DNA from 3 places in the Dorea chungnamensis genome. Region 3 is predicted to be linked to each of the others. Evidence: a T-box and tRNA genes for the amino acid it is inferred to sense, from the RefSeq annotation. Region 3 holds a T-box; the other regions hold tRNA genes.

Region 1 (12,284 bases), on a different contig from region 3:
CGTTGGTAAGGCTGAATAATTTGATAAAATTTTCACTTGCCTTTTTCGACCGATTGAGTTATACTAACAGGCATAGAAAGAACAAAGGCGTTCCAGAGTTATCTGGAGTGCCTTTTTTTCTGGCTTTTATACAAGAGAGTTTCTCTGGTACATAAAACCCCGTAGCATTAGCTTAAAATTAAAGATTAAGAAAGGAAACGCAAAGATATGAGTGAAGCAATTAATGTGGCTGATATTTTTGGCGAAGACGTATTCAATGACACTGTCATGCAGGAACGTCTGCCAAAAAAAGTTTACAAAGATCTGAAGAAAACAATTGAGGAAGGTAAAGAGTTAGACCTTGCAACAGCAGATGTCATTGCACATGAGATGAAGGAATGGGCAATTGAAAAGGGTGCTACTCATTATACCCACTGGTTCCAGCCTCTTACAGGAGTAACTGCTGAGAAGCATGATTCATTTATCTCTGCACCTCTTCCGAGTGGAAAGGTATTGATGAGTTTCTCTGGAAAAGAATTGATCAAAGGAGAACCAGATGCATCTTCATTCCCATCAGGAGGTCTTCGTGCAACATTCGAAGCAAGAGGATATACAGCATGGGATTGTACATCACCAGCATTTGTAAGACATGACGCAGCTGGAGCTACGCTTTGCATTCCTACTGCATTCTGTTCATATAAAGGAGAAGCGCTGGATCAGAAGACACCACTGCTTCGTTCTATGCAGGCAATCAGTGAACAGTCTATCAGACTGCTTCGTCTCTTTGGAAATACAACCTCCAAGAAGGTGACACCTTCTGTTGGACCTGAGCAGGAATATTTCCTTGTAGATGCTGAGAAATTCCTTCAAAGAAAGGATTTGATCTACACAGGACGTACATTATTCGGTGCAATGCCACCAAAAGGTCAGGAATTGGATGATCACTATTTTGGAACCATTCGTCAGAGAATTGCAGGTTTCATGAAAGATGTCAATGAAGAACTGTGGAAAGTCGGTGTATCTGCTAAAACACAGCATAATGAAGTTGCTCCTGCACAGCATGAGTTAGCTCCAATCTATGCAGAAGCTAATGTAGCGGTTGACCATAACCATTTGGTAATGCAGACTCTTAAGAGAGTTGCATGCCAACACGGTATGAAATGTCTGCTTCATGAGAAACCGTTCGCAGGTGTCAATGGTTCTGGTAAGCATAATAACTGGTCTCTTACTACAGATGACGGTAAAAACCTGTTGGATCCAGGAAAAACTCCTCACGAAAATATCCAGTTCTTACTTGTACTTACCTGTATCCTGAAAGCAGTTGATGAACATGCGGATTTGCTTCGTGAGTCAGCAGCCGATCCAGGAAATGATCACAGACTTGGAGCAAATGAGGCTCCTCCGGCAATTATCTCAATCTTCCTTGGAGAGCAATTAGAGGATGTATTGGAACAGCTGATCAGTACAGGTGCAGCTACACACAGCCTGAAGGGCGGCAAACTGGAGACCGGTGTAAGCACACTGCCAGATCTTGCAAAAGACGCTACAGACCGTAACAGAACGTCACCATTTGCGTTTACTGGAAATAAATTCGAATTCCGTATGGTAGGTTCCCGTGATTCTATCGCAGGACCAAACGTTGTACTGAATACAATCGTTGCAGAAGCATTTTCAGAAGCATGCGATGTGCTGGAGAATGCAGATGACTTCCAGACAGCAGTTCATGATCTGATCAAACAATATGCAACTGAGCATCAGCGTATTGTCTTCAATGGCAATGGTTACTCTGATGAGTGGGTTGCAGAAGCCCAGAGACGCGGACTTCCGAATATTAAATCTATGGTAGAAGCGATTCCTGCTCTGACAACAGAAAAGACGGTAGCTATGTTTGAAAAGTTCAAAGTATTTACCAAAGCTGAGCTTGAGTCTCGTGCAGAAATCAAATATGAGAACTACTCAAAGGCAATCAATATTGAAGCACGTACGATGATCGATATGGCAAGTAAGCAGATTGTTCCTGCAGTTATTAAGTATACAAAATCTCTGGCAGATACAGTTGTTGTAGTGAAGGAAGCTGGCGCAGATGCATCTGTTCAGGCAGAATTGCTGGGAGAAATCTCTGGATTACTCACAGAGACAAAGAAAGCATTAGAAGAGCTTATTGTAATCACTGATAAAGCAGCAGCAATGGAAGAAGGCGAAGAGCAGGCAAGATACTATCATTTCGATGTTGTTCCTGCTATGGAAGCACTTCGTGCGCCAGTTGATAAACTGGAGATGATCGTAGATAAAGAAGCATGGCCAATGCCATCTTACGGCGATCTTATGTTTGAAGTATAGGATTTTAATAAAGTCATAAGAAAAATTTTAGAACCTTGGACTTGGAATAGAAACAGGTATGTGATATTCTAAGTGCAAGGTTTTATTATTGAAAATATACTGTAAGGCACAGATATATGTAAGAATAGATGCAGGAGGCTTTCATGACAAAAAGTGAATTTTTGGAAAAATTAAGACATGCGTTGGCAAATGATCTGAGCGGTCCGATTGTGCAGGATAATGTCAGATATTACGATAGTTATATCAGTGATGAAGTAAGAAAAGGACGAAGGGAAGAAGACGTGATCGCGGAGTTGGGAGACCCGTGGGCGATTGCCAAGACAATTATTGAATCTGTTGAGATACAGGGTAATACACAGGATGAATATGGATATGAACCATATAATCAAAGATATGAACAGGAACAACAGAAGGCTGGCGGCCATGTACATGTATTTGGCTTTGATACCTGGTGGAAAAAATTGCTTCTGATATTGGGAATTGTAGGAATCATTATGGTAGTCGTTGCCGTGATCGGCGGTCTTATAAGCCTTCTTGCTCCGATTTTGATTCCGTTGTTGATCATTATGTTCGTGATAAGAGTGCTGGGGAATAGGCGACAATAGATATATAGGATAAATAAAAGACCGATGGGGGAGCCATCGGTCTTTTGAGGGGAGTATAAATAATTAATAAGGGGTTGTAGAAAGTATTCTTTCTACATTGTTAAGTATAATATAGGGTGGTTCAAAAAGCAAGTTAAAAATTAAAAAAAACTTAATATATTTGCAAGTGCATTTTTGTGAAAAAGATACATAAAATCTGAGAGCGTGGACATAATAACCTCGTAACCAAAAAGATTAGGAGGAATTAACATGGCTAAGAATTATAGTTCATCTAACAACAGTCAGAATACATCTGACAGAAATGCATCTGACAAGAACACATCTAACAGAAACGCATCTGATAAGAATGCATCTAACAGAAATGCATCTACACAGAGTACAACTTCAAAGAACAAGAATGCGAACAGCACAAACTTCGGTGATAAATACTAATCTGATCTGACAGAATAGAAACTGAAGAACGAAAGCACCGTCTGTGGAAAATGATTACCGCAGGCGGTGTTTTTTGTATAAAAATATTTCCGATTTTAACAGGATAACAGAAAGTTTTCGGTGTGAGTTGACAAGTGCTATAGAAAGAAAGTAAGATGGAAAAGTAAATAGACAGAATTGGAGAACAGAGAGATTATTATATGAAGAAAGTTGAATTGATCGCGCCCTGTCATTTTGGATTGGAAGCGGTATTAAAAAGAGAAATTCTTGATCTGGGATATGAGATCTCAGAAGTCGAAGACGGAAGGGTCACTTTCTATGGGGATGCGGACGCAGTCTGCCGTGCTAATATATTCTTGCGTACAGCGGAGAGAATATTGTGGAAAGTCGGGAGCTTCACGGCGGTGACGTTTGATGAGCTGTTCGAAAAGACGAAGAGTCTTCCCTGGGAAGATTATATTCCGAAAGATGGAAAGTTCTGGGTTGCGAAGGCTGCTTCTGTGAAGAGTAAGCTTTTCAGCCCTTCTGATATACAGTCGATTATGAAAAAGGCTATGGTAAGGCGGCTGCAGGAGCATTATCATATGGAATGGTTCCCGGAAGATGGGGCATCCTATCCGGTGAGGGTATTTTTGATGAAAGATGTGGTTACTATTGGAATTGACACATCAGGAATATCCCTCCATAAGCGTGGATATCGTGAAGTTTCAGGAAAAGCACCGATTACGGAGACGTTAGCAGCGGCATTGATCATGCTGACACCATGGAGGAAAGACCGGATTCTGGTAGATCCATTCTGCGGAAGCGGAACATTTCCGATTGAAGCGGCTATGATGGCGGCAAATATTGCGCCAGGAATGAACCGGTCTTTCACGGCGGAAGAATGGACGAATCTGATTCCGAGGAAGTTATGGTACGATGCAGTCAATGAGGCCAATGACTTGATTGATGACGAGGTTGATGTGGATATTCAGGGATATGATCTGGATGGTTCAGTTGTTAAGATAGCCAGAAGAAATGCAGAAGAAGCAGGCGTTGGACATCTGATTCATTTTCAGGAAAGAGACGTCAAAGACTTAAGCCATCCGAAGAAGTATGGATTTATCATTACGAATCCACCTTATGGAGAGCGTCTGGAAGAAAAGAAAGACTTGCCGCAATTATACAGAGCATTTGGCGACAGTTTCAAACGACTGGATTCCTGGTCTGCATACATGATTACTTCTTATGAAGAAGCAGAGAGGTATTTTGGAAGAAAGGCGGATAAGAACCGTAAGATTTATAATGGCATGTTAAAAACATACTTTTACCAGTTCCTGGGGCCAAAACCGCCTAGACGGCCCAGAGAACAACAGGAGAAATAATAAAGGGGAGGAAACAGATGGAAAAGATTATATTTGCAACAGGCAATGCACATAAGATGATAGAGATTCGTATGATTCTCGAAGATCTGGGAATGGAGATTCTGTCCCAGAAGGAAGCGGGAATTACGGCAGATGTGGTAGAGGATGGAAAGACATTTGAGGAAAACGCCTTGATAAAAGCGACCAAAATAGCAGAAGCAGCGGCGAATATGCCGAAATACAAAAATGCGGTGGTTCTGGCAGATGATTCAGGCCTGGAAATTGATTATCTGAACAAAGAGCCGGGAATCTATTCAGCAAGATATATGGGAGAAGATACTTCTTACGATATCAAGAATCAGAACCTTATTGACCGATTAGATGGCGTGCCGGATGAAAAAAGAACTGCCAGATTCGTCTGTGCCATTGCGGCTGCGTTCCCGGATGGAAGCAGTGAAGTGGTCAGAGGAACGATGGAAGGAATCATCGGGTATGAGATTGCGGGGGAAAATGGGTTCGGATATGATCCGATATTCTATCTTCCGGAGTATGGATGTACCAGTGCGCAGCTTGCACCGGAGAAGAAGAATGAACTCAGTCACAGAGGAGAAGGCTTAAGAAAGATGAGAAAGATTCTGGAGAAAAAACTGGAATCCAGAGAAAGATAAGATTGCGAGGATACTTATGAAGGTAGTGATTGTAAGCGATACACACGGTTCGCACAGGAATCTGGAAAAGGTACTGGAGGAAGAAAAGCCAATGGATATGTTGATTCATCTCGGAGATGTCGAGGGTGGAGAAGATTATATCACAGCGCTGGCAGACTGCCCTACACATATTGTAAGAGGAAATAATGACTTCTTTTCCGATCTTCCGGGTGAAGAAGAGTTTATGATGGGTGGTTATCATATGTTTATTTCCCATGGACATTATTACTATGTCTCTATGGGAGAAGAACGATTAAAAGAAGAAGCAAGAGCACGAGGAGCGGATATTGTGATGTATGGTCATACACACAAACCGACATTGACTCGAGAAGAAGATCTTATTACATTGAATCCGGGAAGCATTGCGTATCCAAGGCAAGAAGGTCGCAGGCCCAGTTATATGGTGATGGAAATTGGGGGCGGAGACAGGATAGAATTCTCATTACGATATCTGTAAAAAGTGCGTTGTAAAAAGTACTGTAAAAAAGTGAAAAAAGTTGTTGACAAGCTGAGAGCCTTGCTATATAATAACTATTGTGTCACGGAGATGAAGACATAAATGACACGAAAATAAAATATCGGGGTGTGGCTCAGCTTGGCTAGAGCGCCTGGTTTGGGACCAGGAGGTCGCAGGTTCGAATCCTGTCACCCCGATAGACTTTGCGGGTGTAGTTCAATGGTAGAACACCAGCCTTCCAAGCTGGATACGTGGGTTCGATTCCCATCACCCGCTTTCTTAAAGCCATAAGGGATTTAAGAAGTATAGTTCTAAGGAGCTAGTCTTATGAGTCTGTAGCTCAGCTGGATAGAGCAACGGCCTTCTAAGCCGTAGGTCGAGGGTTCGAATCCCCCCAGGCTCGTTAGAACCACAAAAATTGAATAAGGTGGTACTTAGTTGGACATCAATAGTTCGATAAGTAATATATATGGTGGGTATGGTGCAGTTGGTTAGCGCGCCAGATTGTGGTTCTGGATATCAAGGGTTCGAGTCCCTTTACCCACCTTTTTTCTTTTTATTGGGCTATCGCCAAGCGGTAAGGCACAGGACTTTGACTCCTGCATTCGTTGGTTCGAATCCAACTAGCCCAGTTATTATGGGCGTGTAGCTCAGGTGGTAGAGCACTTGACTTTTAATCAAGTTGTCCGGGGTTCGAATCCCCGCACGCTCACTAAAAAAGGGATCAGAATGCTGGTCCCTTTTGATATCATTTATATGGATTATGCGGATGTGGCGGAACTGGCAGACGCGCTAGACTTAGGATCTAGTGGGAGACCGTGCAGGTTCGATTCCTGTCATCCGCAGTGAAAGTCTCAGCCTTTCGATTTCAGGGGGTTGGGGCTTTTTTTGTCCGTATAGACATCTTTTTACAGGGATAGTATTGACCTTCAAGGAACTTGATACTTTACAATTGCTATAAGAAATAAAGAAAGAGGAGGGATCGATATGAAATATGATAAAGAAATAGATGAGATTAGAAAGGCTATAGTGGAAGAAATAGACTTAGAATTTTATGATAGAAAAGATAGTGTCAATCAATTCTGCGTTTCGATAATTTCTGGCAATCCTGTTCCGGAAGATCATTTATTACTGGTTAGTTTTGACAAAAGGACCCTGGGCATACCTCCAATGTCAGGAACTTTCCGGTCAACAGGAGTAAGCCAGGAATATTATGGGAAAGTAACGGTTTATTATTGTAAGAAGAAGAGGGGATTATTTGGAAAAGAAACGATAAAAGTAGATAATTTCTATAAGAAGATATATAGTAAAGAAGATTGGAATTCTCATATAGAGAAAATACATTTGGCAGATATTGTGTGGAAATAAATTATTTCAGGAAATATATTGACCTTCAGGGAACTTGATACCCTACAATCGCATCATATAAGAACGAAAGGAAGGGATTCGTATGAAGATTAAGGAAGTAGAACAAAGGGTGGGGATTACCAGAGCGAACATCCGTTATTATGAAGAGGAAGGCCTTTTGAATCCAGTCAGAAATCGGGAGAACAATTACCGTGAGTATTCAGAAGAGGATGTAAAGAATCTGGAACGAATCAAAGTCTTGAGGGCGCTGGGAATTCCGATATCGGATGTTAAGATGTTGAATGCGGGGGCCCTTTCGCTGGATGAGGTTATGGAGAAGCGCCTGGAGCGGATCAGTGAGGAAGAGAAGAATCTGCGAGAGATTGAAAAGGTGTGCAGAACAATCCGACAGCTGGATATTTCCTTTGAAGAAGTGGATGAACAGATATTGGGTGAGGAAAAGGATATCTGGGAAGAGCAGTTTGAGAAGATCTGGAAAGAAGATATTACCAAGGAGATACTGACGCTGGGACAGCTGAACAAGAATCTGACATGGATGCTTGTGTGGGGATATTTCATGAATGCAGTTATTGCACTGTTATTTGGGGATTTCTTTTTGAGATATGAAGGAATGTCATGGAGTAAGAGAATTGCAGCGATAAAAAGTAATCCGGGAGAGATCCTGAATCGCCAGACCTTGTTCTTTGACCAGTGGAAATGGTTGATTCTGGCGGTAATTGTCTGTTTGATATGCTATATTGGTATGTATTTTACCGCAAATGTCAAAGCTCTGACGGTATTCTTCCACTTGGAGGCTTTGGTTCTGACACCGTTTATTGCGGGAATATCATTGGCTGTTCGTAGCGTGTTTAGTACAGAAAAAGTGAAGAATCAGACCATAAGTGGAATGCATCTTGCGATTTTCTGGCTGGCGATGGTGCTATATGTACTTCTGCTCTTCCTGTTATCAGGGAAAAAACAAGCATTTTTCTCAAAAGCAAGATATGTTCTGGGGATGGCCGTTGTGTATGCAATCATCCTGACTGTGTTGGCAGGAATTCTAAGTGACCTGTGGATACCGGCAGCGGTGATGTCATTTATATTTACGATATATATTGGACTTAGCTGGTTCCATGTAATCGGAGATGCTCCGAAGAGCGGAGGAAGCCGGTATTATGCAATCGTAAGTGCAACGAAGATGATGAATATCGCCGGTGCGGCATTTACAATGCAGGGCAAGTCAAGAGGAACAACGATCTTAAGATAATCAGAGAATCTGGATAAAAGAGCTCGCGTGCGGGCTCTTTTTATTAAGGCTATTTTATGTGTGTCCGGAAAACCATATGTTGCAACAAAAGAAAAAACCGATTATAATGTGAAGTATGTGTATATTAATAATAGGAGAATATATTGGAAAATACAGTTGGAAAAGGAGCGTAAGCAGATATGCTGGAAGTAAAAAATCTGACATTCAAGGTGAATGAAAATGGAATAGAGAGAAGCATCGTCAAGGGTATCAGTTTTGATGTTAAAGATGGTGAGATGCTTGTCATTACTGGACCGAATGGTGGTGGAAAATCAACACTTGCCAAGGTGTTGATGGGAATTGAACAGGCAGATGAAGGCCAGATTATACTGGACGGAGAGGATATTACCTCTTATGATATTAATCATCGCGCCAATGCGGGAATCGGTTTCGCATTCCAGCAGCCGCCAAGATTCAAGGGTATGACGTTGGATAAGTTATTGTCTCTGGCGGCAGGACATAAACTGGCAGAGCCGGAATGCTGTGCATTGCTAAGTAGTGTCGGGCTGTGTGCGCAGGAATATCTGAAAAGAGAAGTAGATGCAACTCTTTCCGGCGGAGAGATGAAGCGCCTGGAGATTGCGACTGTGCTTGCAAAGCAGCATAAGTTATGTATCTTTGATGAGCCGGAGGCAGGGATTGATCTCTGGAGTTTCGCCATGTTGATCCAGCAGTTTGAAAAGATACACAGTAAAAAGGAAGAAAGCCTGATCCTTATCTCTCATCAGGAGCGTATTATCCAGATGGCAGACCGGATTATGGTAATTGAGGATGGCAATATTGGCGCAATCGGACCAAAAGATGAGATTCTTCCGACATTGTTGGATAAGGGTGACAGCTGCGCCTGCATGAACTGCTAAGAGAGAGGAGTGTTAGAGATGGCCACATTAGATGAGATTACAAAAAAGATATTAGAGCAGATCGATGGATCTGGTTTCCAGCAAAAAGGAGCTTTTAATTTGCGCCATAATGGAGTTGCTCTTTGTCACGGAGACAGCGAGCATATTAAGATTAAGAAAAAGGAAGAAAAGTCAGGAATTGACATCTATATTGACGGAGAGACTAGAGGAGAGCAGGTACATATCCCGGTCGTGGTAGATGCTTCCGGTATGACAGATATAGTATATAATGATTTCTATGTTGCAGAAGGTGCGGATGTAACGATTGTAGCCGGCTGCGGAATTCACAACAGTGGCTGTAACGAAAGCCGTCATGATGGAATCCACTCTTTCCATGTGGGAAAGGGTGCGAATGTCCGTTATGAGGAGAAGCATTATGGGGAAGGGGAAGGCACAGGTGCCAGAGTGCTGAATCCAGTCACAAAGATTTATCTGGAAGAGGATGCTGTATTTACACTGGATACAGCACAGATTAAAGGTGTAGATTCTACAGTTCGTGAGACGGATGTTGAGATGGGAGCAAATTCCAAGTTATATGTGATTGAAAAATTAATGACGCATGACAGTCAGACTGCAGAATCCAATATGGAAGTGCAGATGAATGGAGAGGGAAGCTCCGCGCAGATTATCTCCAGATCTGTTGCAAAAGGCGAGTCTAAGCAGGTATTTCACCCGAAGGCGGTAGGGAATGCCAAGTGCCATGCTCATGTACAGTGTGATTCCATCATCATGGATCATGCAGAAGTAAGCTCCATTCCGGAGATCAATGCAAGACATCTGGATGCGGCAATTATCCATGAAGCGGCAATCGGAAGAATTAATGATGAACAACTTGTGAAACTGCGTACATTGGGTATGACGGAGGAGGAAGCAGAATCCATTATTATTGAAAATTTCCTGAATTAGGAGATGTGCAGAGAAAGGACATCAGATGAAGATTAAAAAAAGACTGAAAGTATGGAAAAAAGCAATGCATATGGAACTAAGAGAGCACAGAAGCTCATTTGTTGTGTATGTGGTTCTTCGTATGCTGGTAATATTGATGATGGTGCTTCAGATATTTAATAAGAATTATGAAAATGTATTCTTGTGTATTCTGACATTATTACTGCTTTTTGTTCCAAGCTTTATACAGATTAATCTGAAAATAGAACTGCCTACTGCATTGGAAATTACGATATTAATCTTTATATTTGCAGCAGAAATCCTTGGAGAGATCCAAGCTTATTATATCAGGTTTCCGTTCTGGGATACCGCGCTGCATACGATCAACGGATTCCTGGCAGCGGCAATTGGGTTCGCACTGGTAGATATCCTGAACCGAAGTAAAAAATTCTCAATACAATTATCGCCAGTGTTCGTGGCAATTGTAGCATTCTGCTTTTCCATGACGATCGGCGTGTTGTGGGAATTCTTTGAATGTAGTATGGATCTTTTCTTTGGATTGGACATGCAGAAAGATACGATCGTACATAGTATTCACTCTGTGATGTTGGATCCGGCGGGAGCAAACACCCCAGTTGAAATTGACAATATCACGGATGTGGTAGTCAATGGACAGAGTCTGGGCCTTGGCGGTTATCTGGATATCGGACTTCTGGATACTATGAAAGATCTGTTCGTTAACTTTATTGGCGCAGTTGTATTTTCCACGATTGGTTATTTTTATGTGAAGAATCGTGGAAAGGGCAGATTCGCGAAACGCTTCATCCCCCGGCTCAAGTCTCAGGATGCTGATTTCCTGAAGCAGGTAGAGACGGAAGACGAAGAGTATGAAAAAAATCGCTTATCGGATCAGGAATTTCCGAATCAGACAGCTGATAATGCCAGCGGCGCAAAGCGGAAGTAATGTTGTGTGTAAAGTACCATATACCGCAAGTGCTCCCTGCACTCCCTGGAGTGGAGCCGGAGATGCCGGAACCAATCCGTGAAATAAGTAAGCCAGGTAAGAACCTGCGAAGATAAATACAAAAGAGAACAGGCCTCGTCCTGTATCCTGACAGCGGCCCTTGCGGCTGCTTTTTTTACTGCCAAATAACACCATCAGAAAAGTGATAACCTCAAAAATCAGTAAGAATAATGCAACTCCTGCATAAGCGCCTAAGATATAATTCTTGTCTGTAATAGCATGGAAAATATCTCCGTAGGCACTGTAATTATTCCAGAAATTTACAGTCAGTGTATATGTGATTATCGCGATTAAAATTAAAGTTGCTCCGCGAAGCAAAAGATTAACGGCTTTATAGATTATTTTTCCACCGGTTTTAGCAGCTTTTCCTGCAGGGGAGAGCAGATTCGGTACTCTGCGGCGCTTTTTGCGCTTCTTCTTATCTTCTTCAGAAGAGTTTTCCTCCTCATCTTCATATTCATCATAATCATAATTTTCTTCCAGATAGTCAATGTCATCATCGTCATCTAATTCTGAGAGATTCGACAGAACATCCCTGTAATCGTCATCTTCATCTTCAAAAAAGTTTAGGTCGGGGAAATCTTCCTGATATATGACTTCGAAATCATCACCAAAAAAATCCTCGGTATCTTTCCTTACTGTGTTACCATTTATACTCATATACTCAAACCCTCCTTAAACGATTTCTTATTGTAGTATGTTTAGTCAAAAGTCTCAAGGGATATCACAAAAAGTTCACGAAGACATAAGGTTTTCTTTAGAATTGTAGAAAAGAAAAAAACCGAAAACAGTGAAGTTTCCGGTTTTTTTATAAAAATAATAGATGCGGAGAAAGGGACTTGAACCCTTTTAGGAATACGCAAATACTGTAAAAAAGGAGGTTTCTGCACATCGTTCATTAAAAGGTAATCAAAATAGTAAGCAATAATAATATAGAGGGGAATATTCACATTGTTGAGG
Region 2 (7,855 bases), on a different contig from region 3:
GTGCATTTGTTTTTGTACCTGTGTATCCATTTTCAGTGATATGCCTGATTATATCTGCCTGATGAATTTTTGCCTTAAGTTTTTCTATTATAATGTCTCTGAACGGATCCAATTTACTTTTTCCCCTTCTGCCATGACGGCATAGTATTATTGGTTCACCTTCACGATATTTCTTCACTGTTCCAATGTCTTTCCCGGTTCTCCTTGCTATTTCAGCAATCCCCAGTCCTTGTTTATGCATTTCCTGTATCTGTTGGATTAATAATAAACATTTCTCCTCCCTGGCAGTTAGGTTATCCACAATGGCAGTGGTTTTTTTTACGCCCTATGGAACTGGGATTTTTTTGATGTTCGCTTTTTTCTGGGATGATTGTCTCCTTTGCATGAGGAATAGCAGTCGTTGCAGGTACTTCTCTCCCAAGTATTTTATTAACTGCCTCCAACAGGTTTTGGTGTAAATGAAAACGATCGGCAATCTGCATTGCATCTGGAAGAACTTCTTCAATTGCTCGTGCATAAGCACTTGCTCTGTCTCTTGTGATTGTTGTGACATGCTTGTTTTGTTCCAGCCAGGCTTTTAAGGTATTTTCATCACGTCCCTCTAATACCGCAACCGGAGCATGGGTTTCCTCGTCCACAATAATAGTTCCATATTTATGCCGCTTTTTAAAAGAAAAATCATCTACTCCAACACAACTCCCACAGGAAGGTAATGGCTGATTATCATAACGCTTAAGCAATGTGCGGATCACAGTGTCTCCGCTGATTGCTATATTCATTGAGTTTAAAATCCTTGCTGCTCCTTCACAGCTCGTTTCCAATGCCAGTTGTGTTACCAAATCAGCAAGCCTTTCCGTCATGCGACTATATCCGTTAAGAAAACCATTAAAGTTCTCTGTTGTACTTACACAGCTACATTCTGGATTCTCACACTCAAACTCATAGATACTGAGCATAAGAATTGTTCTTTTCCCCCAGACAGGGAGGTCTTGAACCTTTCTCTTATGTACAGCATGATATGTTTTGCATTCTTTATTACATTTGGGACAAGTAATACTTCGTGTTCTTGATTTCATCCAGATATACACTGTATCAGAAGTTGTCTCAATTTCCTGTATTTGTAACTCGGATGGAAAGAATTGCTGAAGATTCAGAGCAGTATTATTTAATTCCATAAACACCATTATCCTTTATCAAAAACATTTACAATCATTATAGTATACTCTGCACAAATTTTCCATCATTATACGTAAATATGCGGAAGAACCAAAATAATATTTCTGTTTTGCCATTGCTTTATTGCGAAAAGTGGATAACTTTTCAATACAACTGCCAAATGCTTTTTGTCTGTGGATTACTAAACCATAAATCCTCGATTACAGCCAGATAACGTTCTATTTGTGGATTTTATCTGGGCGTTATCGGCAATTATCCTTTGATTTTTACTGTTTATCCACCGTCATTTTGACAGTATATCAAAACGACACGATTCGCTTTTTTGGCCATTTTCCGTTAAAATAGAAGTATCAATTTTAACGGAAGAAGGTGGTCTGAATGCCAGTAAATGTTACACTTGAAATGGTTCAGCAATTGCTTGAACAGAATGCTTCATTACTCAAGCAGAATGAAATGCTCACTGCAACTATTGCTGAGTTAAATCAAACCATACAGGAACTAAAGGGACAGCTTAATAAGAACTCCAAAAACAGTTCCAAACCACCTTCCAGTGATGGCTATAAAAAACCTGCTCCTAAGAGCCTCCGCAAACCATCTGGCAAAAAGGTCGGTGGACAGGACGGACATCAGGGGACACATTTAGCGGTAATAACAGCTCCGGATGAAATAATCAAACATATGCCCTCCGCATGTGAAGGATGCCAGCATTATCAGATATGCAAAGGCACTGCATGTATCGCAGAGAAACGCCATGTTATTGATGCGGTTGTTACAGTCAATGTAACGGAGCATCAGGCATTGGAACTTCTAATCTGTATGCTGTATAGAGATACCCGCAGAGGTGATTTCCCTTCTGACGTAAAAGCAACCGTACAGTATGGTGAAAACCTTCAGGCATTAGCTGTTGCACTAAATACCGTAGGTGCAGTCAGCATCAAACGCACCCATGAGATTCTTTCCGGAGTATTTAACATTCCGATTGCAACAGGAACGATCAGCAGCATGGTAAAAAGATGCGCTGACAGTCTAAGTGAAACAGTAGGTAAGATCAAGGATAAGATGATCGGTTCCGCGCTTGGACATTTCGATGAAACCGGAACCAGAGTGGATAAAAAACTCTGGTGGGTTCATGATGCCTCAAACTGTGAATACACCTATCTTGATATCAGTCCCAAACGTGGAACCGCAGGCATGGAGCAATGCGGTGTTCTCCCGGAATTCAAAGGGATTGCCATGCATGACTGCTGGGCTTCCTACTGGAATTATCCGGATATTCAGCATGCTATCTGCTGTGCCCATCTTCTCCGTGAATTAACGGGGATTGATGAAAATCATCCTGATCAGAAGTGGGCATCTGCATTTATAGACCTTTTAATGGAAATGAAAAAGGTCAAAGATAAAGCTGTAGAGAAAGGCAAGCACTCTCTGAGCTATTATCACTATCATAAGTTCGATAAGAAGTATGATGAACTTATCGAACAGGCTCGGAAGGAAAATCCACTTTCCGAAACCACGGAGAAAAAACGTGGACGGAAGAAAAAAGGAAAAATCCTTGCGTTGGTAGAACGCCTTGCGAATTACAAGGCCTCAGTCTGCCTTTTTATCCATAACTTCAATGTCCCGTTTGATAACAACCAGGCGGAACGAGATCTGCGGATGATAAAGGTGAAAACCAAAGTATCCGGATGCTTCCGAACTGAGGAAGGGGCCAGAGATTATCTAAAAATCATGTCCTACGTTGGTACGGCACATAAGCAGGGATACAATGCTTACGAAACAATCCGAAATGCAATCTCAGGTTATCCTGATTTCATCTTTGAATAAGGGTGGTTCTGAATAGTTACAAAATTATATGATTTGTCAGACGAACGGCTAATTAACAGTGCCCAGACCGACATGTCTTATAAATATTTTTTAGATATGGAACCGGAAGCCCGCATGGTCGACCCCAGTCTCCTGACAAAATTCCGCAAGACACGGATTACAGAAGATATCCTAGAGGAAATGTTGAAGGAAACCATACAACAGGCATTAGATAAAGGACTGATTAAATCAGGAACCATCATCGTTGATGCTACACACACGAATGCATCTGTCCGCGCAAAGTCACCGACACAGATTTTACGTGATTTGAGTAAGCAGTTACGGAAAGAAATTTATAAAAATGCATTTGAACTATCCGAAAAATTTCCTGAGAAACCTTCTTTGGAATCCAGCCTGGAAGAAGAGATTTCATATACTCACGAGCTATTATCTGCTTTAAAAGAAGATATTTTCGCTATTGAGAGCAAAAAGATTCAGAAACTTTACGAAAAAATAAAGTAACTACTGGAAACAGAGAAGATTCGTGATATCCGTTCAAAAGACGATGAAGATGCACGTTTTGGACATAAAACACCAACCAGTACTTTTTATGGATATAAAAACCATCTGGCCATAACTGAAGAACGGCTGATTGCCGGAATCAGTGTAACAGATGGCGGAGCACCAGATGGTCAGGAACTTCCAAATCTAATTGAGAGTGCCAAAAAAGTGGAATCGAAGTGACCGAAATCATAGGTGATATGGCATATGTAAGTGAAGAAAACTTAGAGATATGTGGAGAAGAAATCACATTAATTGCAAGGACAAATACCGCAGTTGCAGCTGCCGCAGCAGCAGAACTGGAGGAAGGGTTCTCCTTCAATAAAGATGCTGGAAAACTACAGTGTTCTGCAGGCGAATTAGCAATGCGTGTTGAAAAACGTGAAGCCAAAAACGGTAATCAATATCATAATTACGTATTTAGCAAACGGAAATGTAAAAAATGTCCTTTGAAGGATAAGTGCCGGGTCGGGAACGGAAAGACACAAAGCTATTGTGTGACTCAAGTAAGTGAAAAAAATCGTGAACGTCTTGAATTTGAAGCAAGTGATGAATTTAAGGAACGATTAAAGATCCGTCATCGAATCGAAGAAAAGAATGGCGAACTGAAAGAAGCCCATGGTCTGCGAAGAGCAGATTCGACTGGGCTGTTTGCCATGCGGGTACAAATGTATTTTACAGCGTTTGTCGTAAATGCCAAAAGAATAACGCGGTTAGCGACATGTTTCGCAGGGTAAATATGGTACTATTCCTGCGTTTTTTATCAAAATCTGTATTCAGTTTTTTTAATATAGTAGATAAAGAAAAACTCCCACAAAAAATGGGAGTTTTTCAGTGCCCTTGAAGATTAAGCTTTTATTAAATGCCGCAGACCGGAATCGAACCGGTACGGGAGTATAAGTCCCGCAGGATTTTAAGTCCTGTGCGTCTGCCAGTTCCGCCACTGCGGCATTTTCACAACACATTACATGTTGTAAAGTGGGACCAATAGGGCTCGAACCTATGACCCTCTGCTTGTAAGGCAGATGCTCTCCCAGCTGAGCTATGATCCCATATGAAATTATTACGTCGTATCTTGCGATACGAACGACCCAGAAGAGACTCGAACTCTCGACCTCCGCCGTGACAGGGCGGCGCTCTAACCAACTGAGCCACTGGGCCTCATTATGAGCACTTAGTGACCGTACTATGGTCACTTACGTGCAATACATATCGGCGCTGTTAGTGAGGATTCATACGAACTTACAAGTCGATATTAAATGGACCTTCGGGGACTCGAACCCAGGACCGATCGGTTATGAGCCGATTGCTCTAACCAACTGAGCTAAAGGTCCAAAATCAGTAAGTCCCTGTTAGGAACTAAGCCGATGATCGGACTCGAACCGATAACCTGCTGATTACAAATCAGCTGCTCTGCCAATTGAGCCACATCGGCGAAATGACTCCGACGGGAATCGAACCCGTGTTACCGCCGTGAAAGGGCGATGTCTTAACCGCTTGACCACGGAGCCATAATCTATGTCAACACGTCTTCCGTGGTGACCGAAATTTATAATACCATATACCACGATAATTTGCAACACTTTTTTGTGTTTTTTTCTGATTTTCTTATATTATTTTCTATGTTAATTTCATATGCATCATCACACTTTTTAGCATCTCAATATTCTTATATTTTTATCCACTATATTTATTGCTATTGACAATTTTCTTCAATATCATAATAATTATAAAATAGATATTTACATAAAATCAATAGGAGGAGGAACTATTATGGCAAATATATTAATCACCGGTGGAGCGGGCTATATCGGGAGTCACACTGCCGTAGAACTTTTGAACCAGGGATACGAAGTTACTGTATATGACAATCTCTGTAATTCTTCTCAAGAATCTTTAAAAAGGGTAGAAGAACTTACCGGTAAAAAAGTAACATTTTACGAAGGTGATGTCTGTGATCACGCAGCTCTTGAGACATTATTCCAGAAGGAATCTATCGATGCTGTTATTCATTGTGCAGCCCTGAAAGCTGTCGGCGAATCTGTTCGCAAGCCTTTGGAATATTACCAGAATAATATCACTGGAACATTGACACTTATGAATGCTATGCGCAGTGCCAATGTAAAAAGAATCGTTTTCAGTTCTTCTGCTACTGTATATGGCAACCCGGAAGTAATGCCTATTACAGAAGATTGTCCTAAAGGACAATGTACGAATCCTTATGGCTGGACCAAATCTATGATGGAGCAGATTATGACAGACCTGCAGAAATCTGATCCAGAATGGAACGTAATCCTGCTTCGATACTTCAATCCAGTCGGAGCTCATAAAAGTGGAAGAATCGGCGAAGATCCAAAAGGTATCCCAAATAACTTAATGCCATATATTTCTCAGGTCGCTGTTGGAAAGCTCGAGAAATTAGGTGTATTTGGAAATGACTACGATACTCCGGACGGAACTGGCGTGCGCGATTATATTCATGTTGTTGATCTGGCTATTGGACATGTAAAAGCTATTGACTACATTCTAACAAATCCAGGTCTCGATATCATTAATCTTGGCACAGGAGTTGGTTACTCTGTGTTAGATATGGTAAAGGCTTTCTCCAAAGCATGTGGAAAAGAAATCCCATATGAGATTAAGCCTCGCAGAGCCGGTGATATCGCTATGTGTTATGCAGATCCTTCAAAAGCGTTGAAAATCCTTGGCTGGAAAGCAGAACGTGGACTTGATGAAATGTGTGAAGATACCTGGCGTTGGCAGTCCCAGAATCCTAACGGATATAATGAATAAAAAAGGAGCCAACAACATAATTAAGGGCAAGATCCTAACTGACCTTGTCCATTTTTTATTTATCCAGATAATTTCCGACAGAAGAAGTATTATACTGTTTTTTAATTTCAATCATTACGGAGCCATCTTCCAATGTCTCTTCAGATAATATTCTGTATTTTGTTCCCGTTTTGTCTAACCCTGCTTTGTACTTTCTTACTTCCTCTTCCACCATTTTTGTCGCATAATTTCTTTCAATATCATCCTTCTGAAAGAAATGTAATGTCTGCGTGATACATGCCGCTTTCACTCTTTTCATAATATTCCTCCTCTTTTTTAATATAATAGGATTGCTGCATTCAGTGAATTTGAATGAAACAATCCTTATCATGTAAATTACCTGTCTGAGCCCTTTTCACAATATATTTTATCATTTTAATCTTCTTTTCGTAAGCAAAAGTCACTCTCAGAAATGTAATTTTGGTAATTATTATCAAAAAAGCAAAGAGAAATTTTAGGCATATTTCTTATTTGGAGACATTAAATCGATATCATACATTTACTTCTTCTTGCGTACCCTTTAATTCAGATAACAGTACAGCTATTAACATACATACACAGCCAATTAATATTTTTATCGTAAATTTTTCATGCAAGATTATCACAGAGAACAGCATTCCAAATACAGATTCCATAGATAAAATAACTGCCGCAACACTTGGATTCGTATATTTCTGACATACAATCTGTAATAAAAATCCCATCATTGTACTTGCCAGTCCTATATACATAATCTTAGTAAAAAGTTCTGGATGAAATACCTGTGTTGGAAATGGCATACGTGTAACTCCAATAATTGCCCATATATATATGGCCGCAAACATAAATTGGATCATAGTCAACAGAACAGGATCTGTCTCCCTAGTATAGCGATCTATATAGATAATGTGAAATCCAAGCATAATTCCGCAGATCATCGTCAAAAAGTCACCTGATTGGATATGCATATTTCCATTTAAAGATAGAAGTCCAATGCCTATAATTGCAATTACTGCAGAAATAACTTGAATACTTCCTGGTTTCTTTTTCTCCATTATCCAACATAAAAATGGTACGAGAATTACATATGCTGTCGTAATAAAAGCATTCTTTCCTGCAGTTGTATATTTACATCCCAATGTCTGAAAAAATTGACCTATACATAAGAAAAGTCCCAAAACAGCTCCTTGTTTTATTACTTTAAAAGTCAGTTCTTTTAATTTAAATGAAAACAACAGTAACATTCCAGCTGATGCTAATATGTACCGAAATGCAACAAGATAAGGGACTGAAATACTGGCAGTTGAATCTTTGACTACTACAAATGAAAATCCCCATATAATTGTTGCTCCAATTAATCCCATACTTCCAAAGAATTGACTGTTTTTACTCTTCTTAAACATTGTACACCTCTTCTAAATAAACATATACGATCGAGTAGGAGGGAGTGATTAACTCCCGTCCTCTCACACCACCGTGCGTACCGTTCGGTACACGGCGGTTT
Region 3 (12,284 bases):
TCTTTTTGAATCTTCACTAAAGTCTCTTTGCGATTCATCAGTGCGTCTAATGTCTGCACAGATTGATGCAATTCCTTTTCCTTCTGATCTTTTTCCTTTTTCTTTTCAACAAAAGATGCCTGCAACTGCTCAATCTTTTCATATAAGGGAAGTGCATCCTGAATTCGGATGATTTCCGGCGTACAGATTACTTCCTGTTCCTTCATCTGCTGCTTTGCGTTATCTTTATCTTTCACGCAGTCTTCTAAGCGAGTTTTCGCACTCTCAAGTCTGTCTACGGTCTCCTCAAGTGTCTTTTTATTCTTCTGAATTGCCTCGGTGATCTGTATCAGCCGACTTTCCTCGATATATACCTTTTCCGCTCTTTTCGCAGTGGATAGCCTTCTTTCTCTGTCCTGATACTCTTCCTTTTGATTCAAAAGTTCTTGTTCCTGATTCTTGATCCGTTCCAGGGACTGGTAAAGCTGGCTTAGTGTCTCCCCTTCCTTCTTTTTGCCATTTAATTCATCTATTTTTCTTTGTAGTCCTTCTGTCTCTTTTTTCTTCGCTTTTTCCAGGACGCTGCCTGCCTGAATCAGATTCTTTAACACTTCCAGAGCTTCTTCTTTCACAACGACAGGCAATGCCTTACATTCTTCCCATTTCCCATTTTCTTCAAAGTCTTCGATGTATTCTACCCGATCCATCTCTTGCCTGATATCCCGAAGATGATCTTCCAGCTGGTAATAAAGCTGATTCGCCTTCCTCTTTAATTCCTCTTGAACCCGATAATACAGACGAGTCTGGAATATCTTAGAAAATATCTTTTTTCGTTCTTTTGACTCTGCATGAAGGAGTTTTAGAAAATCTCCCTGCGCAATCATTGCAATCTGTGTAAACTGATCTGCATCCAGTCCGATAATCTCCACAATCTTCTGGTCTGTCTCGCGTTTCTTTCCCCGATACACATTCCCATCCGGAAGAATCAACTCCACTTTAGGGGACTCCTTTACATAACGCGGCGATCCATCTGCATATCGCCTCTTTCCAAGCCTGGTATACTCTGGATTTCTTCGAATCGTGTAAGTCTTCTCCTGATAGAGGAATGTATATTCTACATAAGTGTCCGTCTCATCGGATGCATATTGACTTCTCATCATATTACCATCGCGCCTGCCGCCGCTGGTCTGATCATAAAGGGCGTAAGTAATTGCATCAAATATGGTCGTCTTTCCTGAGCCAGTATCCCCGGTAATCAGGAAAAGTCCATGCTGGACTTTCGAAAAGTCTATCGTCTCTTTTCCTGCATAGGAACCAAATGCTGACATCACTAACCTGATTGGCTTCACTGCTTTTCCCCCTTTGCCTCTTCCAGAATCTGCATCATAATCTCCTGTTCCTCTTCCCCCATCTCTTTTCCCTGCATTTCCTGATAAAAATCCTCAAAACTTTCCAACGGATCTTTGATGGTCAGCTCTTCATCCAGTTCCTGCAATTTATTCCGTGTTCTGGTATTATCCACACGAACCTCCAGAATATGGCTGAATACCTTTTCCAATTGTTCTTTTGGCTTATATGGTTCAACTTCATCCGTCAAGGTAATACTGATGTAATCATCCTTTTCCTTCTCTTCTGCCTGCTTCAGGATCTCTTCAAGCTGCCCCCGCTTCTTCTGTACATCTCGTAATGGATGAAGCGGCAGAAGCTCAATCTGCGGTGATGTTCCCTTTTCCTTCAGCGTCACCACAGAAAGGGATTTGTGATGACTGCTTTCGCTGACCGAATATTTTAAAAGCGTTCCGCAATAACGAATATGAGACATTCCCACATTCTGTTCTCCGTGGAGATGACCCAGCGCCACATAATCAAACTCCTTCACACATCCGATATCTATATTGTCAATTCCTCCCACGGAAAACGTCTCAGAATCACAAGTCTGCGGATTGTCTTTACCCGTATAGAACTGATGAGAAATCAATACATTTCTTCTATTACAAAAATCAATCTTCTCTCGCTCAATTAAGCATCTTACTGCTTCTGAGTAAGTTTCTGGGATGTCTTCATCGAACACTTTTCTGACATATGCAGGCTTTAAAAATGGAAGCAAATAAAAATCTATTTCCCCATATTCATCCGTAAGGGTCACTTTTTCTATATATTCTTCTTGTGTCTTCGGTGCGATTCCAGCCAGATGGATCTGGTGCTTTTTCAATATGCCGGACGCATACTGTAAACGTTCCGCCGAATCATGATTTCCACTGATGATCAACACTGTAATCGCCGGTTCAATAGCAGAAAGAGCCGTCAAAAACTCGTCAAATATACTGACCGCTTCCGCTGAAGGAACCGATTTGTCATAGATATCTCCGGCAATAATAATCGAATCCGGATGTATCAGCTCTGCATAATCTATGACTTCGCCCAGAATCTTTTCCTGGTCTTCTCTTAAGTTATAATGATGAAGCTGCCTGCCAATATGCAAGTCAGACAAATGAAAAAACTTCATAAAAACGAATCCTTTCTATTTACATCTGAAACCATCTTACACTATAATCTTCTTATCTAGCAAGAAAAGATTATATCAGGAGAAATAACCATGTTAAGAAACATTGATCTAAATGAAATATCTGATGGAAAGCTCTATGGAATCAACGACATGGTCAAGGCTGACTGCGGCGGCTGTCATGGATGTTCCGCCTGCTGTCATGACATGGGAACTTCCATTATCCTTGATCCATTGGATGTCTTCCGCATAACCACAGGTCTTCAAAAATCATTTGAAGAATTACTAGATGGCTTTCTAGAGTTGAATGTTGTAGACGGAATTATCCTTCCCAATCTTAGGATGAGCGGAAATGATAAAGCATGCGCATTTCTTGACCAGAATCAACGATGCAGCATCCACGCCATCCGCCCGGGTATCTGTCGGATCTTTCCTCTGGGACGATTTTACCAGAATCATTCTTTCCAATACATTCTTCAGGTTCACGAATGTCCGAAACCAAACAAAAGCAAGGTAAAAGTCCGTAAATGGATCGACACAGAAGACAGCCGCCGTTACGAGAAGTATATCAACGACTGGCATTATTATCTCAAAGACCTGCAGGAATACATTCAAACTGCCAAAAACGATTCTGAGCAAAAAACAATCAGTATGTATCTGTTAAAACAATTCTTCCTGCTGCCATTTCAAACATCGCAGGATTTTTATGAACAATTTTACTCCAGACTGGAAGAAGCCATGGCATATACAGATCAATTTCTGTAGTCCATGGCTTCACGCCTATCCCTTCTTTAACTTATCATTCATTTTCATCTACAATTCAAACTCTTCCAACAACTTCTTTTGATATTCCTCATTGCCTGCTGCTTTTACAATATCTTCCGTACGATTTTGCTCTGCAAGCAACTGGTTCAGTCGGTTAAGACGCTGTGTTGCTAATACCTTACCTTTTGCCATTCCAGCGGCCTCGCCCTCTTCGTATCCCTCGGCACGTGTCTGACGCATATGTCTCTCTTCATCATATTCGTAGATACTCATTCGTTTCGCCTCCGCTCTGTTCTTCGACAGGAATTCTGACAGAATTCCTTCTTTGATACATTCTGTTATCGCTTGCTCCACAGCATCCTCCAGTGACATTCTATCTGCATATTCCCGTACTCTTGCCGTATACAGGGAATAATCCTTTAATGTTTTGCATGCATTCAACAATTCCGGATTATAATCCGGATTGATATTTAACATAAGCGCCGTTAACTCTAGAGAAATTTCATCTTCCTTAACGCTGTACATGTCTGACAACTTCAGAATCATTCGATCTGGAAATGGGTCTCTTCCGTTATAAAAGATTAAAAATCGAGGCGGTGGTATATTGATAACCTTTCGCCCATACAGATTCTCGTTCTTTGTAATATTCGCATAGATGTCTGATACATACAGTAAATACCGAAGTGGCAGATTCGGACTGTAAGTTGACTGGTGTTCATACAATGACAGTCTGGAATCAATGATAAAAGATACATCGTTCTTCATGGACATATAAATAGCATTTTGCAAAGTGTTGATTTCCAACAATTCAGGGATATCATAATCTGTTTTGTTGACTGCATTATACAAGGCAAGCAATTCTTTTTTGTCACTGAATATCATCTCAAAGATACGGGCTTTGTAGATGCGGTTTGAAGTAACTGTTCCTGTCTGTTCCATAAAAAGGCCTCCTTTTTCTATTCTTGCAGAGGCTTTTCCAATGCATCCTGTTCCATCCTGGAAATCCTCTGCTGTTATGTGGGTGATCAAGCATTGAGATTTCTAAGATTTTCTGATGATTGAGATGAATTTCAGACGCGTTTCGCTTAGACTGATAGAAATAAAATGCTCTGTGTGTATTCTAGCATAATGAATTTTGAAATACAACAACTCATACTATTTTATTTTCGACAGTAAAAATTACATCTATACACTACTCTTTAGTGTATCAATTTTTAAAACCATACGAAGTAGCGATCAGCAAAGCCTTTGAGTTTTCTGTTATTTTTTTCTCCTTTACAAGTTTTTTTACCCCCGCAACAGACAATGCAGAAGATGTTTCTAAATACAATCCGTTTCTCGCCAACTCAGACACCGATATTCCTACATAAGACGCTGGAACAGAGATTGCATATCCATTACTATTTTTTAATGCCAAATATGATTGTACTGTTACCGTATTGCCTCCAATTGATGGTGTATTTTGGCTATTACCTTCGAATTGTTTAATGCATTCATCCAAACTCCTAACTTTTTCTAAACGAGGAAATGGTTCTACCGCAACTAACCGTGGCATTTCTTTTATCTTTTCTGCATCAATCAAATCTTGAAATCCCTCATATATTCCCCACAACAAATCTCCGCGCGATGTAGGTATCAAAATATACTCTGGAATATCATCCTTCATTTCCTCAAATATCTCATAAGATATCGTTTTATATCCTTGCACACCAAAACAGCAACTGCCTACTGGAGGAACATTTACATTAGTTGCACTAAACCAATTTTCAGTCTCCATCTCTTCTCTGATTAATTTCCACCGACTCATTGAATCTTTCGCAATAATTAGTTCCGCACCAGTCGTTTCTATCGCTTTTTTCCAGTGTGAAGCAATGGCATCCGTTACAACAATACTACATGATATTTCATTTGCCGCAGCATAACATGCAAGAGAGATTCCTTCGTTACCACTTGAAGCTGCCACAATTTTAGAATACCCCATTTCTTTTGCTCTCGTTACAATCAAGGGATTCATTCTATCCTTATGAGAACCTGTCGGATTCTGAAACTCACATTTCACATAAAGATTTCTAATTCCTATTTCCTCTGCAAGACGTGGTATCTCCACAACTGGAGTTGCACCTTCCCCCAGAGAGATAAAATCATCAACCGGAAGCATAGAAATGTACCTTTTCATTCCTTTTTTCATCGGAAGTATTTTCAGATTTTCTTTATATTTGAATGTCAAACTAGACGGATGCCCTTTATTCAAACAGTCGGGACATCCTAACGGATACTCTCCAACAGGTAACTCTGCTCCACATTGAATACAGTACATATATTGAATCTTTTCATTTGTCACATCTAATTCCTCCGTAAAATATTATTCTGCTAGCATTGTAAAGAAATTATATTTACAATATGAAATTAATTAACCTTACAGATACAGTTCCGTCCTCCTGACTGAAACATATGGTTTTTCCTGTCGTATCATCGCAGATTCTTTCAAATCAATATCTGCATATAGTATCTTCTCGGTATCATCTGCCTTTACTATCGTCTTGCCTTCTGCAGATACCTGAAAGCCTGTATCAGATGCCGCATAATACTCCTGTTCATAGAACCTTTCTGCCTGAGCAATATGAACCATTTTCTGGATTCCAAGAATGGTACCTTCCTGATCAATCAATATACTTGCATCATAAGACTCACCATTTTCTGTAAGGTAGATATTGGGAACTGCCATGATGTGATAATCTCTGCAGGTATCACAAAAAGCTTTTACAATACATTCTTAAATTATTTTCACTTTTTCTCATATATCTCTCGCATTCTTGAAAGTAATATAAATGTAACTTATTCCAAATATCACACCACTTATGAGTAAAAGGAAATGCCTCAATGCGATGCCGCTTAGCAGAAATATTCCGATGGGAATAATCGCCAGCGCCATACTCTTCCACAATTTCGGCTCGATAAAATACAGCATCCAGGCAACCCAGTATGCAATTAGTAAAAGTACATTTCCTACTCCATACATCAAAAAAGCATTCACAGAACAAAATCCGAATTCCGCAATTCCGATATGAAACACCATAAGAAACATGGATGCATATCTTCCAATCTGTTCCATCAGATTCATTCCCTTATTAACTACTTTATTTTCCTGTCCCCGATAATAAAATGCATAGATAAGATTCGGAAGTAACATTAATATGATAATGATAAATCCAAAGATATTTATCCAGTTTTCTCCCGTCTGTCCTGCTATAAATACAGATGTCGGTCCATCTGCTCCGCCTATAGAATAACTCATTTTAAATCACCTCTGATCAAGACTCATTATATCATCTAATTCTGTTTTACACTAATCCTTTATGCCATAATACTGATAAATTGCTGAACCGATATACTTTGTAATTCCTTTTCCATATTGCTTGTCTGTGGCTTCTTCCATTTGAGAATTGTTTCGGTAATCGTTTGCAACTTCCAACAATAAGGCTCTCGCATTATCTACTTTAAAAAGACTTTTATAATTTTCTGCCAATCTTTTTACCGCTTCCATTGCCATATCGTTATCTGAATTTTCCATTGCATGGGCAAATTGTCTGTAAGTCATATCTATTTCATTTTGCTTCTCAGTAAATTCCTCTTTATCTCCTGTTGACTGCAGACTCGCCTCTATCGCTTTTTCTTTACTTCCATATATTTTAATCAACTGCTCACAGACCTTTTCGTCTTTGAAGTTTTCTGTTACAGTCTGTACGAACTGATCAATATCTCCATACTTCTCTACTATCGTCTTTTTATCTTCTTCACTCATAACCTCTAATGAATGATGAACTATTTTTTGAATATCGTCATGGTTAAATGCTTCAAAGCTCATCTTCTCCTCTCCTTTCAATACGTCAGAAATTAATTCAATTATTCCGTTCAGACGGTTACGCTTCATTTCTAACATCCATTTTTGCATTTCGAGAATTTTTCGCTTATCAGCATCAGGATTTCACATAATTGCTTTTATCTCTGATAATGGAACTTCTAATTCTCTGAAAAACATAATCTGTCGTAATTCCTTCAGCGATTTCTCGTCATACAAACGATATCCTGCTTCTGTTAATTTTGCAGGCTTAAGTAAATTAATTTCATCATAATACCGTAATGTTCTTATACTGATTCCTGTCAGCTCCGACACCTCTTTTACTGTTTTCATACTTCCTCCTTTCCTATTCATCGTAAACCGTTACGTTACTGGAGAGTCAAGATGTTTTCTGTTTTTATCTTATCATATTCCTAATAATCCTACACCCATTTTCGTGCATAGAAAAATGGCGCAGATAATATCTCTATTACCTACGCCATTTCTTATTACACTTTTCAATTCAAGTACTCTATTTGTCGGAAATATTTTCCTTCAATTTATTTCTGTACAATATTGATGATCTTCTTCGGAACATAGATCTCTTTTACAATGGTTCCTGTCAGCTTATCTGCCACTGCTGCTTTTCCGGCTGCAATTGCATCTTCTTTGGAAACATCTGCTGCCACAGAGATGACTGCTCTGGTCTTACCGTTAATCTGTACCGGAACTTCTATCTCATCATCTTTCATAGCTTCTTCATCGTAAGTTGGCCATCCGGCACTGAACACACTGCCTTCGTGTCCTAACTGCTCCCAGATCTCTTCTGCAATATGAGGTGCAAATGGGGACAGAAGAACTGCCATGGTAGACAATGTCTCCTTGTCAATTCCGCCTTCTTTCTTGGCAATCTCAATCAGCTTATTGTTATGCTCCATGAAACCAGAGATTGCTGTATTCAGGCTGAAGCTTTCCAGACGAGTAGTAATATCATATACCAGTCTGTGACGTTCCTTGATCATCTCTTTGGTAGCTTTTACATCTGCTTCTTTACTGTCCATTACCAGATTCCACAGACGTTTTAAGAAACGGTTTACACCGTCAATTCCACGGTCATCCCACTCTGCATCTAACTCCGGTGGTCCTACGAACAGCTCGTACATTCTCAGAGAATCACATCCGTAATCTCTCACAAGATCATCCGGAGATACCACATTTCCTTTTGATTTGCTCATCTTAATACCATTCTTGCCAGTGATCATACCCTGATTGAACAGTTTCTGGAATGGCTCATCAAAATCAATCACACCGATATCGTATAAGAACTTGGTATAGAAACGAGAATACAATAAGTGTAATACCGCATGTTCTACACCGCCGATATACATATCTACCGGAAGCATCTCATCTGCTTTTTCTCTGGATACCAGTTCTTTATCATTATGATTATCAACATAACGTAAGAAATACCAGGAAGATCCAGCCCACTGAGGCATGGTGTTGGTCTCACGTTTTGCAGGCTTGCCACACTGAGGACAGGTGCAATTCACCCACTCATCAATACCTGCAAGTGGTGACTCACCGGTTCCTGTCGGCTCATAGGATTCTACATCTGGCAGACGAAGTGGCAATTCTTCTTCCGGCACTGGTACACAGCCACAATCTGGACAATGTACGATCGGAATTGGCTCACCCCAGTAACGCTGACGAGAGAATACCCAGTCACGGAGCTTGTAATTTACAGTTGCACGTCCAATACCGCGCTCCTCAATGATATGTGGTGCTTCTTTCTTCAGCACTGCAGATTCCATACCATTCCACTCACCGGAATTGATCATTGTTCCGTTCGCTTCGGTATAAGCTTCCGTCATATTTTCAATTTCTTTTCCATCTTTCGCAATAACCTGAATAATCGGAATGCCAAATTTCGTTGCGAATTCAAAGTCACGGTCATCGTGTGCAGGTACACACATGATCGCACCGGTACCATAATCGGCCAGTACATAATCAGACAGCCAGATTGGTGTCTTCTCACCGTTTAACGGATTGATTGCATAACTACCTGTGAATACACCTGTCTTCTCTTTATCCTGCATACGATCTACATTAGACTTCATAGATGCATCGTAGATGTATTTCTCAACAGCCTCTCTGGTCTCATCCGTAGCCAGGCTCTTAGCCAGTCCATGCTCTGGAGCAAGAACCATAAAGGTTGCACCATACAAGGTATCTGGTCTTGTTGTATATACCGTAATCTTTTCTTCTCTTCCTTCAACAGGGAAATCTACTTCTGCACCGTAAGACTTGCCAATCCAGTCAGCCTGCATCTTCTTAACCTTCTCCGGCCAGTCAAGCTTGTCCAGATCATTTAACAGTCTGTCTGCATATTTAGTAATACGGAGCATCCACTGACGAAGATTCTTCTTCGTAACCTCAGTTCCACAGCGCTCACATTTTCCATTTACTACTTCCTCATTGGCAAGACCGGTCTTACAAGACGGGCACCAGTTGATTGGGAATTCCTTCTCATAAGCAAGCCCTTCTTTAAACATCTTTACAAAGATCCACTGCGTCCATTTATAAAAGTCAGGATCTGTTGTATTTACTTCACGATCCCAGTCATACAGTGCTGCAATCTCATTGATCTGACGCTTGATATTCTTAATATTCTCAGCGGTAGAAATTGCCGGATGCACTCCCATCTTAATGGCATAGTTCTCAGCAGGCAGTCCGAACGCGTCCCATCCCATCGGATGAATGATATAGTAACCCTGCTGCAATTTATATCTGCTCCATACATCAGAGATTACATATCCTCTCCAATGTCCAACATGAAGCCCATTTCCTGACGGATATGGGAACATATCCAGACAGTAATACTTCTCACGTTTTGTTCCATCTGCATTTTCTTTGACGTTAACAGGATCTTTTTCCCATCTTTCACGCCACTTTTTCTCAATTGCCTTATGATTATAAGGTACGTTTGACATCTTTCCATTCCTCCTATATTGATTACTTGGTGAGGTTCTACACGAACCTAGTAAGCAATATACAACCTGCTGGCTTAGCGAGGTCCTTTCGAGCTTAGCAGCATGGTTGTCTCCTTACTTACTTGGTGAGGTTCTACACGAACCTAGTAAGCAATATACAACCTGCTGGCTTAGCGAGGTCCTTTCGAGCTTAGCAGCATGGTTGTCTCCTTACTTACTTGGTGAGGTTCTTCACAAACCTGACAATAAAAAAGCCTTCACATCTCTCAAGAGACGAAAAGGCTTAGCTTCCGTGGTACCACTCTTCTTCATATGGAGGTAAAACTCCATATGCACTCATTCTTTTCTGTAACGGGAAATCCCGCTCCTGCCTATACTACTATGACTGCTTCAAATCGCCATAGCATTCAACAGAAGAACTCCGAGGCGAGTTGGGAGATTACGCTTACTGTCTTGCACCACCCGACAGCTCTCTGTAAACGATAGGCTCTTAATACTCCTCATCAACGTTTCTATCATATATAAACTATTTGCCTAATTATTATATGAAGAATGTTAAAATAAGTCAACCCCCTTGTTTTACTTTCCATTACACAACAAACAAAACATTGATCATCTTTCCATGAAAATGTATAATTTTAAGGTTGTTCCCTCTACACCTTTAGTGTATAATAGACATAAGTAAATCGTACTGAGATGTTCAGTATAATATGATACATAAAGGAGAGATTTCCCATGGTAAATTTATTAACAGGTCCGAAAGGCAGCGGAAAAACACAACAAATGATCGAACAGGCTAACGCAAAAGCAAAAGAATGTAACGGCAATGTAGTATTTATCAAGAAAACTCACAGAGATACAGCAAGTGTTGCATTTGATATCCGTACAATTTGTATGGATGATTTCCCGACAATTACCAATACAGACGAATACATTGGATTCTTATATGGCATGTATAGTTCTAACCACGATATCGAATGTATCTTTATCGATGGTATTCTGAAGCATGCTGATATTTCTTTAGACAGCATGCCCGATTTTATTGAAAGACTGAAAAAGATCTCAAAGGAATGTGGTATTGATTTCTATGTAAGCATTAGTGCCGATAAAGCTGATTTATCAGGTGTTAATGCCGAGGGATGCACATTTTTGAACTAATATAACTATTTCAAAAGGAAAGGGCAGTCCAATCGGGCTGCCCTTTATGGTACAAAAAGATGAGTGGGATCAAAGATGCAAAAAAGAAAAGAGCCAGACGCCAGAAGATGAAAAGACTTCGCATAATGTTGTGCATTCTTCTTTTTCTCTTTCTATGTATTCTACTGTTTTTGACAGTGCGTTCTTTTCATTCTAAAGATAAAGAAAAGAAGGTAGAAACACCTCCGCCTTCTGAAAATATTGATACATCCAAAGTCGATGTACAGGAACTAGTGATTAACAGTACAGAACCTTCCGACTCTGAAGCACCGGTTTCTATTACCGTAAGTTCTATGGGTGACTGTACACTGGGAACAGATGTCAACTTTGCGCAATCGACCAGTCTTCCGGCATATTACGATATCAACGGTCCCGATTACTTTTTCCAAAATGTTCGATCCATACTGGAAGCAGATGATCTGTCAATTGTAAATATGGAAGGAACCCTTACCACCTCCGACCAGCGCGCAGACAAAACTTATGCGTTTAAAGCCTCCCAGGATTACGTCAAGATTCTTTCCGACAGTTCTATAGAAGCTGCTAACTTGGCTAACAACCACAGCATGGATTATGGGGAGCAAAGTTATACTGATACAATCAATGCTTTAGATGATGCAGGCATCGCAAGTTTTGGCTTTGAACATGTGAAAATTCTGGACATCAAAGGGATCAAGGTAGGTGTTACCGGTATCTACGAACTTGCAGAACATCTGGAAAAGAAGCAGCAGGTAAAAGAGAATATAGCTGCATTAAAAAAAGCAGGCGCACAATTAATCATTATTAATTTTCACTGGGGAATGGAGCGAGAATACCAGCCAAACGATACACAGAAGCAATTGGCACATCTGGCAATCGACGAAGGTGCCGATCTGGTAATCGGTCATCACCCTCATGTATTACAGGGTATCGAAAAGTATAAAGACAAATATATTGCTTACAGCCTGGGAAATTTCTGTTTCGGAGGGAACTCCAATCCAACAGACAAAGATACCATGATCTTTCAGCAGACATT

The links. The T-box of region 3 lies ahead of leuS (leucine--tRNA ligase). A T-box ahead of a tRNA ligase gene usually reads a tRNA of that ligase, here a tRNA-Leu.
Region 1: it has a tRNA-Leu gene. The T-box ahead of leuS (leucine--tRNA ligase) is inferred to sense a tRNA for this amino acid. The anticodon was not compared.
Region 2: it has a tRNA-Leu gene. The T-box ahead of leuS (leucine--tRNA ligase) is inferred to sense a tRNA for this amino acid. The anticodon was not compared.

The regions. Positions count from the first base shown of each region.
Region 1 covers NZ_JBDOHT010000003.1:27,625-39,908, forward strand. Annotated here, with positions in the region: gene fba (class II fructose-1,6-bisphosphate aldolase) at 1-19, shown strand, start outside; gene ABE613_RS03280 (glutamine synthetase III family protein) at 208-2,319, shown strand; gene ABE613_RS03285 (DUF1700 domain-containing protein) at 2,463-2,924, shown strand; gene ABE613_RS03290 (hypothetical protein) at 3,174-3,356, shown strand; gene ABE613_RS03295 (THUMP domain-containing class I SAM-dependent RNA methyltransferase) at 3,557-4,720, shown strand; gene rdgB (RdgB/HAM1 family non-canonical purine NTP pyrophosphatase) at 4,738-5,367, shown strand; gene ABE613_RS03305 (metallophosphoesterase family protein) at 5,384-5,863, shown strand; tRNA gene ABE613_RS03310 (tRNA-Pro) at 5,986-6,060, shown strand; tRNA gene ABE613_RS03315 (tRNA-Gly) at 6,069-6,139, shown strand; tRNA gene ABE613_RS03320 (tRNA-Arg) at 6,193-6,266, shown strand; tRNA gene ABE613_RS03325 (tRNA-His) at 6,336-6,409, shown strand; tRNA gene ABE613_RS03330 (tRNA-Gln) at 6,424-6,495, shown strand; tRNA gene ABE613_RS03335 (tRNA-Lys) at 6,503-6,575, shown strand; tRNA gene ABE613_RS03340 (tRNA-Leu) at 6,629-6,708, shown strand; gene ABE613_RS03345 (hypothetical protein) at 6,851-7,231, shown strand; gene ABE613_RS03350 (MerR family transcriptional regulator) at 7,314-8,477, shown strand; gene ABE613_RS03355 (ABC transporter ATP-binding protein) at 8,657-9,376, shown strand; gene ABE613_RS03360 (SufB/SufD family protein) at 9,395-10,321, shown strand; gene ABE613_RS03365 (DUF2238 domain-containing protein) at 10,347-11,264, shown strand; gene ABE613_RS03370 (hypothetical protein) at 11,202-11,984, opposite strand.
Region 2 covers NZ_JBDOHT010000030.1:48-7,902, reverse strand. Annotated here, with positions in the region: gene ABE613_RS15025 (transposase) at 1-241, opposite strand, end outside; gene ABE613_RS15020 (ISL3 family transposase) at 294-1,175, opposite strand; gene tnpC (IS66 family transposase) at 1,555-3,000, shown strand; gene ABE613_RS15010 (hypothetical protein) at 3,073-3,501, shown strand; gene ABE613_RS15005 (transposase) at 3,720-4,277, shown strand; tRNA gene ABE613_RS15000 (tRNA-Leu) at 4,404-4,490, opposite strand; tRNA gene ABE613_RS14995 (tRNA-Val) at 4,520-4,592, opposite strand; tRNA gene ABE613_RS14990 (tRNA-Asp) at 4,628-4,701, opposite strand; tRNA gene ABE613_RS14985 (tRNA-Ile) at 4,801-4,874, opposite strand; tRNA gene ABE613_RS14980 (tRNA-Thr) at 4,903-4,975, opposite strand; tRNA gene ABE613_RS14975 (tRNA-Glu) at 4,980-5,051, opposite strand; gene galE (UDP-glucose 4-epimerase GalE) at 5,314-6,333, shown strand; gene ABE613_RS14965 (hypothetical protein) at 6,389-6,631, opposite strand; gene ABE613_RS14960 (DMT family transporter) at 6,864-7,754, opposite strand.
Region 3 covers NZ_JBDOHT010000013.1:10,571-22,854, forward strand. Annotated here, with positions in the region: gene ABE613_RS11480 (SbcC/MukB-like Walker B domain-containing protein) at 1-1,328, opposite strand, end outside; gene ABE613_RS11485 (exonuclease SbcCD subunit D) at 1,325-2,485, opposite strand; gene ABE613_RS11490 (YkgJ family cysteine cluster protein) at 2,576-3,247, shown strand; gene ABE613_RS11495 (hypothetical protein) at 3,296-4,186, opposite strand; gene ABE613_RS11500 (pyridoxal-phosphate dependent enzyme) at 4,455-5,588, opposite strand; gene ABE613_RS11505 (hypothetical protein) at 5,664-5,972, opposite strand; gene ABE613_RS11510 (hypothetical protein) at 6,042-6,542, opposite strand; gene ABE613_RS11515 (TipAS antibiotic-recognition domain-containing protein) at 6,594-7,178, opposite strand; gene ABE613_RS11520 (MerR family transcriptional regulator) at 7,233-7,439, opposite strand; gene leuS (leucine--tRNA ligase) at 7,646-10,075, opposite strand; T-box leader at 10,342-10,591, opposite strand; gene ABE613_RS11530 (hypothetical protein) at 10,811-11,233, shown strand; gene ABE613_RS11535 (CapA family protein) at 11,293-12,284, shown strand, end outside.